DNA from 4 places in the Paenibacillus sp. FSL R5-0517 genome. Region 2 is predicted to be linked to each of the others. Evidence: predicted binding sites of a transcription regulator. Region 2 holds the regulator's gene; each other region holds the start of a gene.
What was found. The regulator Rex, encoded in region 2, represses fermentation and respiration genes when NADH is low (regulators of the CRP and FNR family bind a similar motif). The targets are predictions, from matches to a motif close to TTGTGAAATATTTCACAA.
Positions count from the first base shown of each region.

Region 1 (3,218 bases), 600 kb from region 2:
TTCATGCGTGTCCGGTGCAATCATGCCAAGATAATAGTTGATTGCCGGGCGACATTTGGAACAACCTTCAGGCTGACTCCATCCGAGTACATTCATGACTTCTTTGGTCGTTTGTAATCCTTTTGCACGAATCTCGGCTACAATCTCATCCCGTCCCATGGAAGTACATCCGCATATGCCCTGTTTGGCTCCACTGCTGAAGCTGTCTCCAAGCACATATTGCAGAATCTGTTCCACAACCGGCTTACATCCACCGCAAGAGCGTGTTGCACCCGTACAGGCTTTGATTTCATCTACAGTAGTGAGGCCCTGGTTGGTAATGACATCAACAATCGTTCCTTTAGTGACCCCGTTACATCCACAGACGATTTCGTCTTCGGGCATCGTTTCAACAGAGGTTGTTTTCTTATGACCGCCGCAACCTGTACCCATGAGTGAGCTATACAGTTCTTCAGTCATTTCAGTCTGATGTTTGATTAACTTCTGCAATTCGGCAGAATCCGTAATGTCACCGAATAGAACAGCACCAACCATTTTATTATCGCGGAGCAGAATTTTTTTGTAGGTCCGTTTCCAGTCGTCTTTATGCGAAATGACGGTGTGCTCCGGACTGTCGATGAATTCACCAGTTGAAAAGACGTCCACACCCGAAATTTTCAATTTCGTTGATACTACAGAGCCTTCATACGGAGCGGTCTCCACACCGCAGATATGTTTCGCGAGAATCATGCCTTGCTCGAACAATGGGGCAACGAGGCCGTAGCATACCCCTCGGTGCTCTGTACATTCCCCAACCGAATAGACATTCTCAAGGGAAGTCTGCATGTAGTCATTCACAACAATACCCCGGTTCACTTCCATACCGCTTTCACGGGCTACAGCTGTATTCGGTTTGATCCCTACAGCCATGACCACGAAGTCAACATTCAGTACGGAATCATCGGCAAAACGAATGCCTTCAACCCGTTCACCGCCAAGCAGTTCGGAAGTCTGTGCGCCCATTTTGAACCGGATACCCTGACGCTCCAATTCTGCCTTTAACATGGCTGAAGCTTGCGGATCAAGCTGACGCTCCATCAGATCTTCCATCAGATGTACTACGGTAACCTCCATGCCAAGTTGTACCAGACCTTTGGCCGCTTCAAGACCCAGCAGTCCGCCCCCGATCACGGCCGCTCGTTTGTACTGTTTAGCAGCGTCGAGCATGACGTTACAATCGGCGATATCACGGAAACCAACGACACCTTCTTTGTCATGCCCCGGTACGGGGAGAATGAAGGAGTTGGAGCCTGTTGCAATGATAATTTTGTCATAAGGAAAGCGAGTTCCATCCTCCGTAATGACCTCAAGTGTATCCGAATCAATTCGGGCTACAGTTGTTCCAGTATGGAGTGTAATACCATAATCTTCATACCAGTGGAGATCATTCAGCACGATGTCATCCAGTGTTTTACTGCCTTCCAGTACATATGACAACATAATGCGGTTGTAGTTAGGATAGGGCTCTGTGCCAAAAACGGTAATATCAAATCGCGTAGTTAATTTCAAAATTTGTTCGACGGTACTGATTCCTGCCATACCGTTACCAATGATAACGAGTTTCTCTTTTTTTCCGTTCATGTGTGTATGCCTCCTTGAATAGACGCTGTACATTACCTGCAATTTTAGTGGTTTATATTTGAAATTATACAAGGTGTTGACGATAATTTATGTGATTTAATTCACTAATAAAGATAGAAGAGTCATAAATTTAATAGTGTGAGCCCCATCACAGAAAGTGATATTTATTTTTATATAAATAAGAAATACGAACTATTGTTCTTGTTTTGGTTTCGTTGTACTATCAAAAGTGGGCTATGTATGTTCCCTATTTCTTCGAAAGGACGTTTTTGCATCATGATGGGAAGATCCCACCTGATTATCGGGACAGGCGTTTCGCTATCTGTACTTCAATTGGCTGGTATGCCGGTGACTGCACCCGCAGTTACGGTTGCTCTGATTGGTTCGTTATTGCCTGACATCGATGAGCCGAATTCGCTGCTGGTATCGAGAGCCTTGCCTAACAGTCTCATCAGGCTGTTACAGACCGTTCTTTTGCCGACAGCTGTGTTTGTGTACTTCTATGTTCATGCCAAACCATGGAACCTGCTGCTTGCAATTCTCATTGCACTCGTGTCATTCCTGCCTTCGCGTTCTCTTCGCAAAGTGTTGATGTTCACCATTGGACTCGGCCTGGTGTTCTACGGCCACGCATTTGCTCCGTGGAATCTGATTGCAGGCAGCCTGCTTATGCTGTGCACCACACTAACGCATAGGGGGTTGACGCATACCTTGTATGGAACTGCGGTCTGGGCTGGTTTACTTTACAGCACCTCGCAACAGCAGGGGCCGGAAATCTGGGTAGCAGGAGGTACGGCGTATGCCATGCACCTGTTGGCCGATTCATTAACCAATCGTGGCATTCGTCCGTTACCACCGCTCAAGTGGCGCATACGAGCCAATCTGATGAGCACAGGAACCAAACATGGAGCCGTTGTAGAGAATGTCTGCATTGTGCTTACCCTTATTTTGGCGTGGTTTGCGTTCTCGCCATTATTTCTGTAATGATACATAAAATGCCAGTCCGGTGAATCGGATTGGCATTTTGATGTGTTCATTTTCTCCAGATGCTGCGATTTTTACTGTTAGGACTTACAATAAGATCAGGTTGAAGTAGGTGAGCCAGTGAGTGTTCCGATGTCAGTAGAGCCATAAACAAATAAAACAACAAGAATAAGCACAATTAACAGTTCGGCAAACCCGGTTCCGTCAAACTCGGACATGATGTCCACCTCATTTCTTGGCGATTAGGAATTGATTCTCTGTTGAAATGCCTGTATAACATCATTCAGCGTCATATCGCCGCCGGTTTCATCCAGGAATTGTACCAGTTTGTCTGAATTGGAGGGTGTGACCTTTTGAAGTGTTTTATATTGACCAACCAATTCCACAACCAATGTAGCCTCACGAAACAACGTGACAGCATCCACTCTCAACTTTCCGCTCACCAATAGCGCTGCTACAATCAATTCGAGATTTTTTCCCTTGAGGTTTCCATTAAGGAGGGTATTAGCAGCGTTTGGTTTTTTGTTAGAACCTTTATTCGATTTTCCGTTTCTTCCCACTGCCATAACAGGTCCCCCACTGGTTGGTGTTTGGTTATTGATCTTCCATTATCG
Region 1 covers NZ_CP150235.1:4,943,541-4,946,758, reverse strand. The annotation lists gene nirB (nitrite reductase large subunit NirB) at 1-1,620, opposite strand, end outside; gene MKX40_RS22010 (metal-dependent hydrolase) at 1,897-2,604, shown strand; gene MKX40_RS22005 (hypothetical protein) at 2,847-3,170, opposite strand.
Region 1: nirB (nitrite reductase large subunit NirB) is a predicted target of Rex. The motif match lies at 1,710-1,727, and genes of this name have one in related genera.

Region 2 (3,218 bases):
CAGTGCAAGCAGCGAAATCCATATCCACTTCTTTTTTTTCTTCAAAAGCCGAACTTCCTTTCCCTATGATGCTCCGCAATGCAATTAACGAGCAAGCAAACCATCAAATGCCAATTGAGACTCACGCAAAATGCGTTCTTCATCCAGCGTCAGACATTCGCCATGTTTAACCACTTGTTTCCCATCTACCCATACGTGCTCCACATCTTTGGCAGAGGCTGAATAAATCGTATGCGAGATCAGGTCTGTATGTGGGTAGAAGTGTGCCTGTTCAATGTCCAGGGCGATGAAATCAGCCTTCATGCCTACCTGAAGCGCACCGGTATTGTTCAGGAAGATGGATTTAGCACCATATGAAGTTCCGAGTAGTAACGCTTCGCCCGCTGGCACGGCAGTCGGATCACCAGACACACCTTTGTGGATCAATGCAGCCAGTCTCATTTCTTCAAACATATCCAGGTTGTTGTTGCTTGCCGGTCCGTCGGTTCCGAGTGACACGGTAACTCCTGCTTTCAGTAATGCAGGTACCCGCGCAACACCGGAAGCGAGTTTCAGGTTACTTCCCGGGTTATGGGATACAGCCACATCATGGCGGGCCAAAATTTCAATCTCTTCATCATTTAGATGCACCGCATGTGCTACCAGGGATGGACGGGAGAAAAAGCCCAGTTTCTCCAGATGTGCCACAGGACGCAGTCCATAGTCTGTAACGTTCTGCTCCACTTCACGAAGCGTTTCCGACATATGTGTATGCAGAGGAAGGTTAAGATCATTTGCGACCTGTACAAGCTTCTCTATGTAGTCAGGAGGGCATGTATATGGTGCGTGTGGCGAGATTACGGTTGTGATGCGACCATCTGCCTGTCCATTCCACTCACGCGCAAACGCTGCCGACTCCTCCAGCTTCCGCAATTGCTCTTCTTCCGAGCACAGCCCGATTACACCACGTGCAAGTGCTGCTCTAACGCCGGATTGTTCCACAACTTTGGCAACCTGATCCATGTGATCATACATGTCCAGGAAAGCTGTAGTTCCGCCTTTCAACATTTCAAGCACGGATAGCGAAGTTCCCCAATATACGTCTTGAGAAGTCATTTTTGCTTCCATCGGCCACATTTTTTCCTGCAACCATACTTGTAACGCAAGATCGTCCCCGTGTCCTCTAAGCAACGACATCGCTGCATGACCATGCGTATTGATCAGACCCGGCAGGAAGAACAATCCTTTTCCATCCACTTTGGTACAATTTTCGTCTCCATCCGGCAATGTCTCACCAATATGCACAATCTTGTCATTCTCGACAACCATGTATCCATGAACCACGTTCCATGTAGTGCCTTCATTAACGGCAAATTTGCCGTTGTGAATTACCCATCTATTTGTTGTCATCTTCCTCGTCGTCCTTTCCAGTCTCCAAGTAATAGGCCAAACTAAGCAGATCCGTTGTAAAGTCAGCATGGTGAATGCGGATATGTGGCGGTGTTTTTAGAATGGTTGGTGCAAAATTAAGAATCGCTTCGATTCCCGACTCAATAAGTTGATCGGCTACATTTTGAGCTTCCGTATCCGGAACGGTAATAATTCCGATGCGGATGTTATCTGTCTTAACCGCTTCCGTTAATTCATTCATTGGTTTTACCGTCAAACTGTTGATTTGACTACCAATCTTCGGTCCATATGCATCGAATACAGCAACAATCTTCATGTTGTCTTTCAGATATGCGTTGTAGTTGGACAAGGCCTGTCCCAGGTTACCCGCACCTACCAAAGCTACATTAATTTGCTGATCAATTTTGAGAATGTGACGAATTTTCTCGATCAAATAGGATACATCATACCCGATCCCTTTTCGACCAAAATCACCGAAGTAAGCCAGGTCTTTTCGAATTTGGGCCGGATTCAGATCCAGCCTCTGTCCAAGTTCTTGAGAAGAAACAGTAGCCACCTCACGCTGATGTAACTCGTTCAAATAGCGCAAGTATACAGGCAGACGTCGTACCACCGCTTCCGAAATTTTATCCGATTTCATTCTTGCTCCCCCTTACCAATGCCACGATAAAATAATAGATGAAAAGATGAGCATTCTGTATAAACTCAAAGATAGACGTGACATTTTATACAGAATGCTCTTTGTAATTTAGGTTATAAGTTCTTACGTGCAACTGCTTTAATCGGATACGGAAATATCTAATAAAGTTTAACGCCAAACGATAGTGTCATGCAATGATATAACAAACAAAATCAACCATTATTCTTGTTCATTAACTGGTTTTTCTAACCACTCGGTAATCCGTGGAACCATCTGCTCCGTGAGCATATGCTCCATTTTGGGACCAGGTAATGAATATAAAAAGAATTTGCCATAGTACGCTTCGATCACACGTGTATCATAAACAATGACAATACCTCTGTCCTTCGCTGTTCGCACCAATCGGCCAAATCCTTGCTTGAAACGAATGACCGCTTGCGGCACAGACAGTTTCATGAATGGATTTTTCTTTTGCTCCTGGAGCAATTCACTCTTGGCTTCAACCAACGGATGATTCGGCGGCTGGAAAGGCAGACGCACAATAGCGAGACAGGTCAGTGCTTCTCCCGGGATATCTACACCCTCCCAGAAGCTGCTTGTGCCCAAGAGTACCGTAGCTTTGGCATCCTGGAACCTGCGAGTTAACTTGGAGCGGCTTCCACTGTCCACACCTTGACCCAACAACGAGATGTCGTTACCAGACAGTGCCTCCTTCAGCGGATCATAGACCTGTCGAAGCATCTTGTATGAAGTAAACAGAACCATCATGCGTCCACGCGTGGCAATTGCGGTCTCTGCGAGTGATTGCACCAGCATATTGACAAAGTGCGCATCACCCACACTGCCTTTCACACTTGGGAAATCACGCGGAATCACTAGAAGTGCCTGATCACGATAATTAAAAGGTGATGGCAGCATCGACGTTAACAGCCGATTATTCTCAGAGGCTTCCTGTAAGCCAAGCTGCTCAATCATGAACTGGAATGACTTATCTACAGAGAGCGTAGCCGATGTAAGCACAACACTTTTCTTTTTATCAAAGAACAAATCCTTCAGTTGTGCACTGACATCGACAGGTACGGCGTACAGTTGAAGAGATTTACTGCGGAACTGACCGCTGGCTTCCATCCAGTACACCGTTTTGGCATCATCCATACGCATGAAGAATCGCAGATTCTCCTTCAATGTG
Region 2 covers NZ_CP150235.1:4,342,893-4,346,110, forward strand. The annotation lists gene MKX40_RS19195 (DUF5590 domain-containing protein) at 1-45, opposite strand, end outside; gene MKX40_RS19200 (amidohydrolase) at 85-1,389, opposite strand; gene MKX40_RS19205 (redox-sensing transcriptional repressor Rex) at 1,376-2,029, opposite strand; gene dinG (ATP-dependent DNA helicase DinG) at 2,249-3,218, opposite strand, start outside.

Region 3 (3,218 bases), 230 kb from region 2:
CCCAATCTCTATTTAGGAGAAATGGGCTTTTTTCATTAAAATTATAAGCAACATTCGATTAGCATAGTCAATTATTAAATACGACAGATCTCGTTCGGGCAAAGTTCACAGTGACAGATCCCTTGCAGCATCTTCAGATCTTTGATGACGATCATGCCATTGTCATATTCGATCGCATCTTTCTTGCGCAGATCGCTTAACATGCGGTTTACACTTTCACGGGTAGCTCCAATCATATTGGACAGGTCCGTGTGGGTAATTTTTTTATGAATAATGACATGCTCTCCATGAGGCTCACCATACGAATTCGACAATCGAATGAGGGTGGAGCAAAGCGCACCTGGTTTGCCATATAACATGAGATCCCGGAACTTCGTCTGTGTCAACCGGTGGTGGATGCCCATCCATTTCATAAAGTCGATCGCGAAGTCACAATGCTGGCAGATTAGCATCTCCAGGTCCTTATGCTCCAGTACACCGATCTCACTATCCTCCAGTACTTCCGCTGAGAAGGTGTGTTTCGAGCCGAAGAAGGGATCAGCCTGCCCAATCATATCACCGGACTGATACATGTACATGATTAGTTCCTTGCCTTCATCCGTGGATTTGGTGATCTGGGCACGGCCCCGTTTCATATAATAAAGTTTGTCAGAGACGTCTCCTTCCCAGTACAGATGTGTACCTTCCGGATAGGTTCTATCTTTCATGGTAACCAGCAGATGGTTGAAATTCGCTTCCGAGAAACAGTTCGTATTGCCGCGTTTTTCCAGTACAGTTGTTAGTTCTAACATAAGTCTATCTCCCCTTTGTGTCCGTCGGATGGACTCCTGTAGCTTGCAGTAGCCTCCGAGGTTTGCCGCAAACCGTTGCCGTCCTGATCAGGGTCATCTCGGCCGGGAGGAAGGACGGTACAAATTGCGGTGGTTCAATTTTTAAGTTCAGTATATACCTAATCTTACCGTTTGAGGGGGAAGGAAAGGGGGCAAAAATGACGAAATTTCAAACATTGTGATTAAATTCACTTTTATTGGAGAACATGATTTTTACAGCCCTATACTTTAAATAGGAAGTGAAAATGGTTGGATGAAGGACACTACAAAACTTAAATTAAATTTGTTATACTTTGTGAAAAAAATCACATAATTAAGTTTATGGTCATGTTACGATGTGAATGTAAAGAAGAGAGACAAACCAATACGAACCTTTAGGAGGATGAGGGAGATGGCTGTAAAGAACGAGGTCGCCCCAGCAAAAGAACCGACAGCAGGTCAGTATATTCAAACGTTAATCGACAAAGCGAATAAAGCACACGCCGCATTCATGAAGATGGATCAGATGCAGATTGACCGGATTGTGCAAGCGATGGCGCTTGCGGGTCTGGATAAACACATGATGCTCGCCAAGATGGCCGTAGAAGAAACAGGCCGCGGAGTATATGAGGATAAAATCACCAAAAATATATTTGCAACAGAATATGTCTACCACAGCATCAAGTATGACAAAACCGTAGGTGTAATTGAAGATAACGAGTATGAGAGCTTCCAGAAAATCGCGGAGCCGGTCGGTATTATTATGGGGATTACACCCGTCACGAATCCAACATCAACAACGATGTTTAAAGCACTGATCTCCATCAAGACGCGTAACCCGATTATCTTTGGTTTCCACCCATCTGCACAGAATTGTAGCCGCGAAGCTGCCAAAATCCTGCGGGATGCAGCGGTGAAGCATGGTGCTCCAGCAGATTGTATCCAATGGATTGATGATCCTTCCATGGATCGTACGAACGAACTGATGAATCACAATGATGTGGCTCTCATTCTGGCAACAGGCGGATCAGGCATGGTACGTGCAGCGTACAGCTGTGGTAAACCCGCACTGGGCGTAGGACCGGGTAACGTTCCTTGCTTTATCGAGAAAAGCGCGGATATCAATCAAGCAGTGACGGATTTGATCCTGTCCAAGTCCTTCGACAACGGCATGATCTGTGCTTCCGAGCAAGCGGTCATCATTGAAGAACCGATCTTTGATCAAGTGAAGAAAAAAATGATCGCGAATGGCTGTTACTTTGTTAACAAAGATGAAGCAGCAAAATTGACAGCAGGTGCAATTAATGCCGAGAAATGTGCGGTGAACCCGGCGATTGTGGGTCAATCTGCGGTGAGCATTGCGAAGTTGTGCGGAATTGAAGTTCCTGCAGGCACCAAAATTCTTGTAGCCGAGATTGAAGGGGTAGGTACCAAATTCCCATTGTCGGCAGAGAAATTAAGTCCGGTACTCGCTTGTTACAAAGTCAAAACAGCAGCAGAGGGCATTGAGCGTGCAGCAGAAGTGGTTGCTTTTGGCGGCATGGGGCACTCCTCGGTGATCCACTCCACAAATGAAGAAGTGATTGGCAAATTCGCAGATCGTCTGCAAACTGGACGGATCATTGTGAATTCACCATCTACACATGGTGCCATCGGGGATATCTACAACACGAATATGCCATCATTGACACTGGGATGCGGATCATATGGACGTAACTCGACTTCTTCCAACGTAACCGCTGTGAACTTAATCAATGTGAAAAGGGTGGCTCGCCGTACCGTGAATATGCAATGGTTCAAAGTGCCGAACAAAGTCTACTTCGAAAAAGGGGCAACACAGTATCTTGCCAAAATGCCTGACATCACACGTGTGGCGATTATTACGGATGCCATGATGGTGAAACTGGGATATGTTGAAAAGGTAGAACACTATCTGCGTCAACGCCAAATGCCGGTAGCAATCGAAGTATTCTCTGATGTGGAGCCAGATCCATCCACAACAACGGTAGATCGCGGAACCGAAATGATGCGCCGCTTCCAGCCAGATTGCATTATCGCACTCGGCGGGGGATCACCGATGGATGCTGCGAAAGCCATGTGGTTGTTCTATGAATATCCGGACACGGACTTTAACGATCTGAAACAAAAATTCATGGATATCCGCAAACGGATCTATAAATATCCACGTCTCGGCGTAAAAGCGAAATTTGTAGCGATTCCAACGACATCCGGTACAGGTTCTGAAGTAACATCGTTCGCGGTTATCACAGATAAAAATCAAGGGAATACTAAATATCCATTGGCCGACTATGAGCTGACACCAGACGTAGCGATTGTCGATCCGGAATTCGTATACTCTCTGCCTAGAACAGCCGTTGCAGATACAGGTATGGACGTACTGACTCATGC
Region 3 covers NZ_CP150235.1:4,573,030-4,576,247, reverse strand. The annotation lists gene MKX40_RS20335 (Crp/Fnr family transcriptional regulator) at 75-791, opposite strand; gene adhE (bifunctional acetaldehyde-CoA/alcohol dehydrogenase) at 1,222-3,218, shown strand, end outside.
Region 3: adhE (bifunctional acetaldehyde-CoA/alcohol dehydrogenase) is a predicted target of Rex. The motif match lies at 1,124-1,141, and genes of this name have one in related genera.

Region 4 (3,218 bases), 2.0 Mb from region 2:
TAGGTCTCGGACAATGCAGTGAACTTGGTCGTAATCTCCCTGATTGCTTCATCCCAACTGATTCGTTCGAACTTGCCTTCACCCTTGGCTCCAACACGTCTCATCGGATATTGCAGACGCTCGGGGTGATATACCCGCTCCGTCATATTTCTAACTTTATTACAAATGGCACCCTTGGTTATCGGATGGTCCGGATTGCCTGCCACCTTCACAATTTTACCGTTCTCTTTATGTAGTAACAGACCACAAGTGTCTGGACAATCGAGCGGGCATACCGCTGCAAATACCCCATTCTCCTGATCGATCATCGTATGGCTCCCCCTCTTCAAAAGCTATCCCTATATCATATCTTCTTCGAGGTTATCACGTAAAGAGAGCAGTATTTTTTTGCTTCATATTCACCGCTATAGCGGCTTCAAAATATTTTTAAAAAAATGTTATGCCAATTGATTCAACTTCAGAATTCAGGGGTAAATTAAAAACAAGGCATTAGGCTAGTGTTTCCCCACTTCCTCCTCATGCCATATCATGGACCACTCCCGAAATTCGCCATGAACAGGTTTCGTTCCCCCGAACCTTTTCATGGCGAATTTATTTTGCGTTAAAATCGAACAAAGACACCACAAAAAAGACTCCGACCTGCTCCTTCACAGCATCTTCGCCATGAAACGGAGCAAGATCAGAATCCTCTTCACTTCTAAGTGATATGAAGCACAAGTTTCGGGTCGTGCATTGTAATGTTATTCCGCTACGCCTGCTTGCTCAACATCACTCTAGCCTCCGTCTCCACAGGTTCAATTGACGTCGCTACCTCTGGTTTCACTTTAGGCTCAGCTTGGCGCAGGTACACCACCCAATAGGCTGCAGCTACAAACAGAGCACCTCCAGTCAGATTCCCAAGCCATACCGGAATGAAATTCATTACATATTGGCCCCACGAATAATGCCCTTCAAAGATTGCCGCAGGGATAAGGAACATATTAGCCACAACGTGCTGGAATCCAATGGCCACAAACGCCATCGTTGGAAACCAAATGCCCAGTACCTTGCCACTCATCGTATCCGATGCATAAGATAGCCACACGGCCAACGCGACCAACCAGTTACAGCCGATACCGGAGATAAAAGCCTGCAGGAATCCGTCATGCAACTTGTGACCAGCCATATCCACCACTTTAGCCAGATATACCCCCTCTCCAGTCAGACCAAGCACATGTCCAAACGCGTACGCGACAAACAAAGCTCCAACAAAGTTACCAATCGTCACTAATGTTAGATTTTTCAACATGCTACCTACGGATAACTTTCGAGCAATCGTCGCGAGCGGAACAGCCATCATGTTACCTGTCAGCAGCTCTCCACCACCTATGAGTACTAGCATCAATCCAACCGGGAACACCGCCGCACCGATCAGATTAACCAAGCTTCCCCACTCTGCCGGCGCAGATGCAATCACCCGAATATCCAGTAGAAAACCCAGCGCAATAAAAGCACCTGCCAGAAAACTAAGCACCAGTACAGAAGACACCGGATTTTGAGCCTTCTTCATGCCTGTTTGCGCCGTATATTGAGCAACCTCAAGAGGTGTTTTTGCTGCCATATCATTCATCCTCTCCTTCATTGTTCTTCGTGGAATAAAACACCTGAACTTCTTTGTTGATACGTTGAATGCCATATCTCAATTGTATATGGGTCTAGCACGAAACTTTGTGCAAATTATCACAATGTAATTTAAAAATATGCTTTTAAGATCGTCTTCGAAGTTATGACAGCAAGAGTATATTAAGGTCTATTTTTTAAAAAAAATCACAAAAAGACTGACGATATACTCGCCAGTCTTCCTTTTCCTTTATGATCGTCTGCCTTGCTTCGTAAGCTCGGCAGTTATTGTACATGTCGCATTTTCGGACAACCCTGACTTATCTTCGTATGTCGTCTGTCATGCTCACTGCTTAGCATGGATTCTGCTTGCTTACACCATTGCTGGTGCTTTTACTTCTATTGGAGGCAGTGCTTGCAGACCCGCCGTGTTCAGGAAGTTCCACGGTTTGTTGTAGTGTGGCTGGAAGAAGAAGTCGATGAAGGCCAGCTCATCTACGGTCATATTGTTTTGGATGCAGACCGAGATCGTATTAATCGATTGGGTCAGATCAACCTGAGACATCACCTGTGCTCCAACGATCCGACGAGTAGCCTGCTCATATACCACTTTGAGCAACAGTTTCTCCGCCGTTGGCATGAACTCCGGACGATAGCTGTCTTCCAGTACTACCGACTCCACAATCAGACCTTCGTCAGCAGCAGACGTTTCCGTCATCCCCGTACCAGCAATATTTTGCTCATATATTTTGATACCCGATGTTCCTTGTGTACCCATATACGGTGTCGTAGGACGAACCAGGTTACGGGCTACAAGTGTACCCATCCGCACGGCGTTGGTTGCCAGTGGAATGTAAGATGCTTTGCCTGTCGGGTTGTAATGAATAGCACAGCTGTCACCCGCAGCGAAGACGTCTTTTTGACTCGTTTGCATATATTTATCCACGATGATTGCGCCGTTTGGCAGCATATCCACTTGGCCTTTGAGCAGCTCGGTATTTGGACGGAAACCAATGCATAGAATCACCAGATCGGTTTCGAACTCTCCTTTGGACGTGATCACCTTGGTCACTTTGCCATTCTCTCCAGTAAACTTCTGTACCGTTTGACCAAGAGCCAGCTTGATGCCGCGTCCAGTCAGCGTATCTTCAATTGCATCTGTGAACTCAGGATCCAGGTATTTGTTCAAAATCCGGTCCACACTGTCGATCAGGGTAACTTCCTTGCCATTCATCTGGAAAGCTTCCACCAATTCAACGCCGATATATCCGGCACCTACAACGGTAACACGTTTGGCATCTTTGGCTTTTTCAATAATTGTGTTGGAATGATTGTAGTTTTTGCAAAGTAAAATGTTGTCCATCTCAATGCCTTCAAGCTTCGGAACGACAGGCCATGAACCAGTGGTCACGATCAGTTTGTCAAACGTATCTTCAAATTCTTCCCCGGTTTGCAGGTTTTTAGCCTGAAGGGTATGGCCTTTGGCATCAACTGCTGTAACTTCATGAAGCATCTTGGTCTCAACACCAAGCTCTGCCAACTGATTAGGCGAAGAATAGAACAAGCCGTCAGGATCTTTCACAACCCCACCTACGTAGAGCGCAATGCCACAAGATAGG
Region 4 covers NZ_CP150235.1:6,336,458-6,339,675, forward strand. The annotation lists gene MKX40_RS28320 (molybdopterin oxidoreductase family protein) at 1-308, opposite strand, end outside; gene MKX40_RS28325 (formate/nitrite transporter family protein) at 749-1,600, opposite strand; gene MKX40_RS28330 (FAD-dependent oxidoreductase) at 1,973-3,218, opposite strand, start outside.
Region 4: MKX40_RS28325 (formate/nitrite transporter family protein) is a predicted target of Rex. The motif match lies at 1,708-1,725, and genes of this name have one in related genera.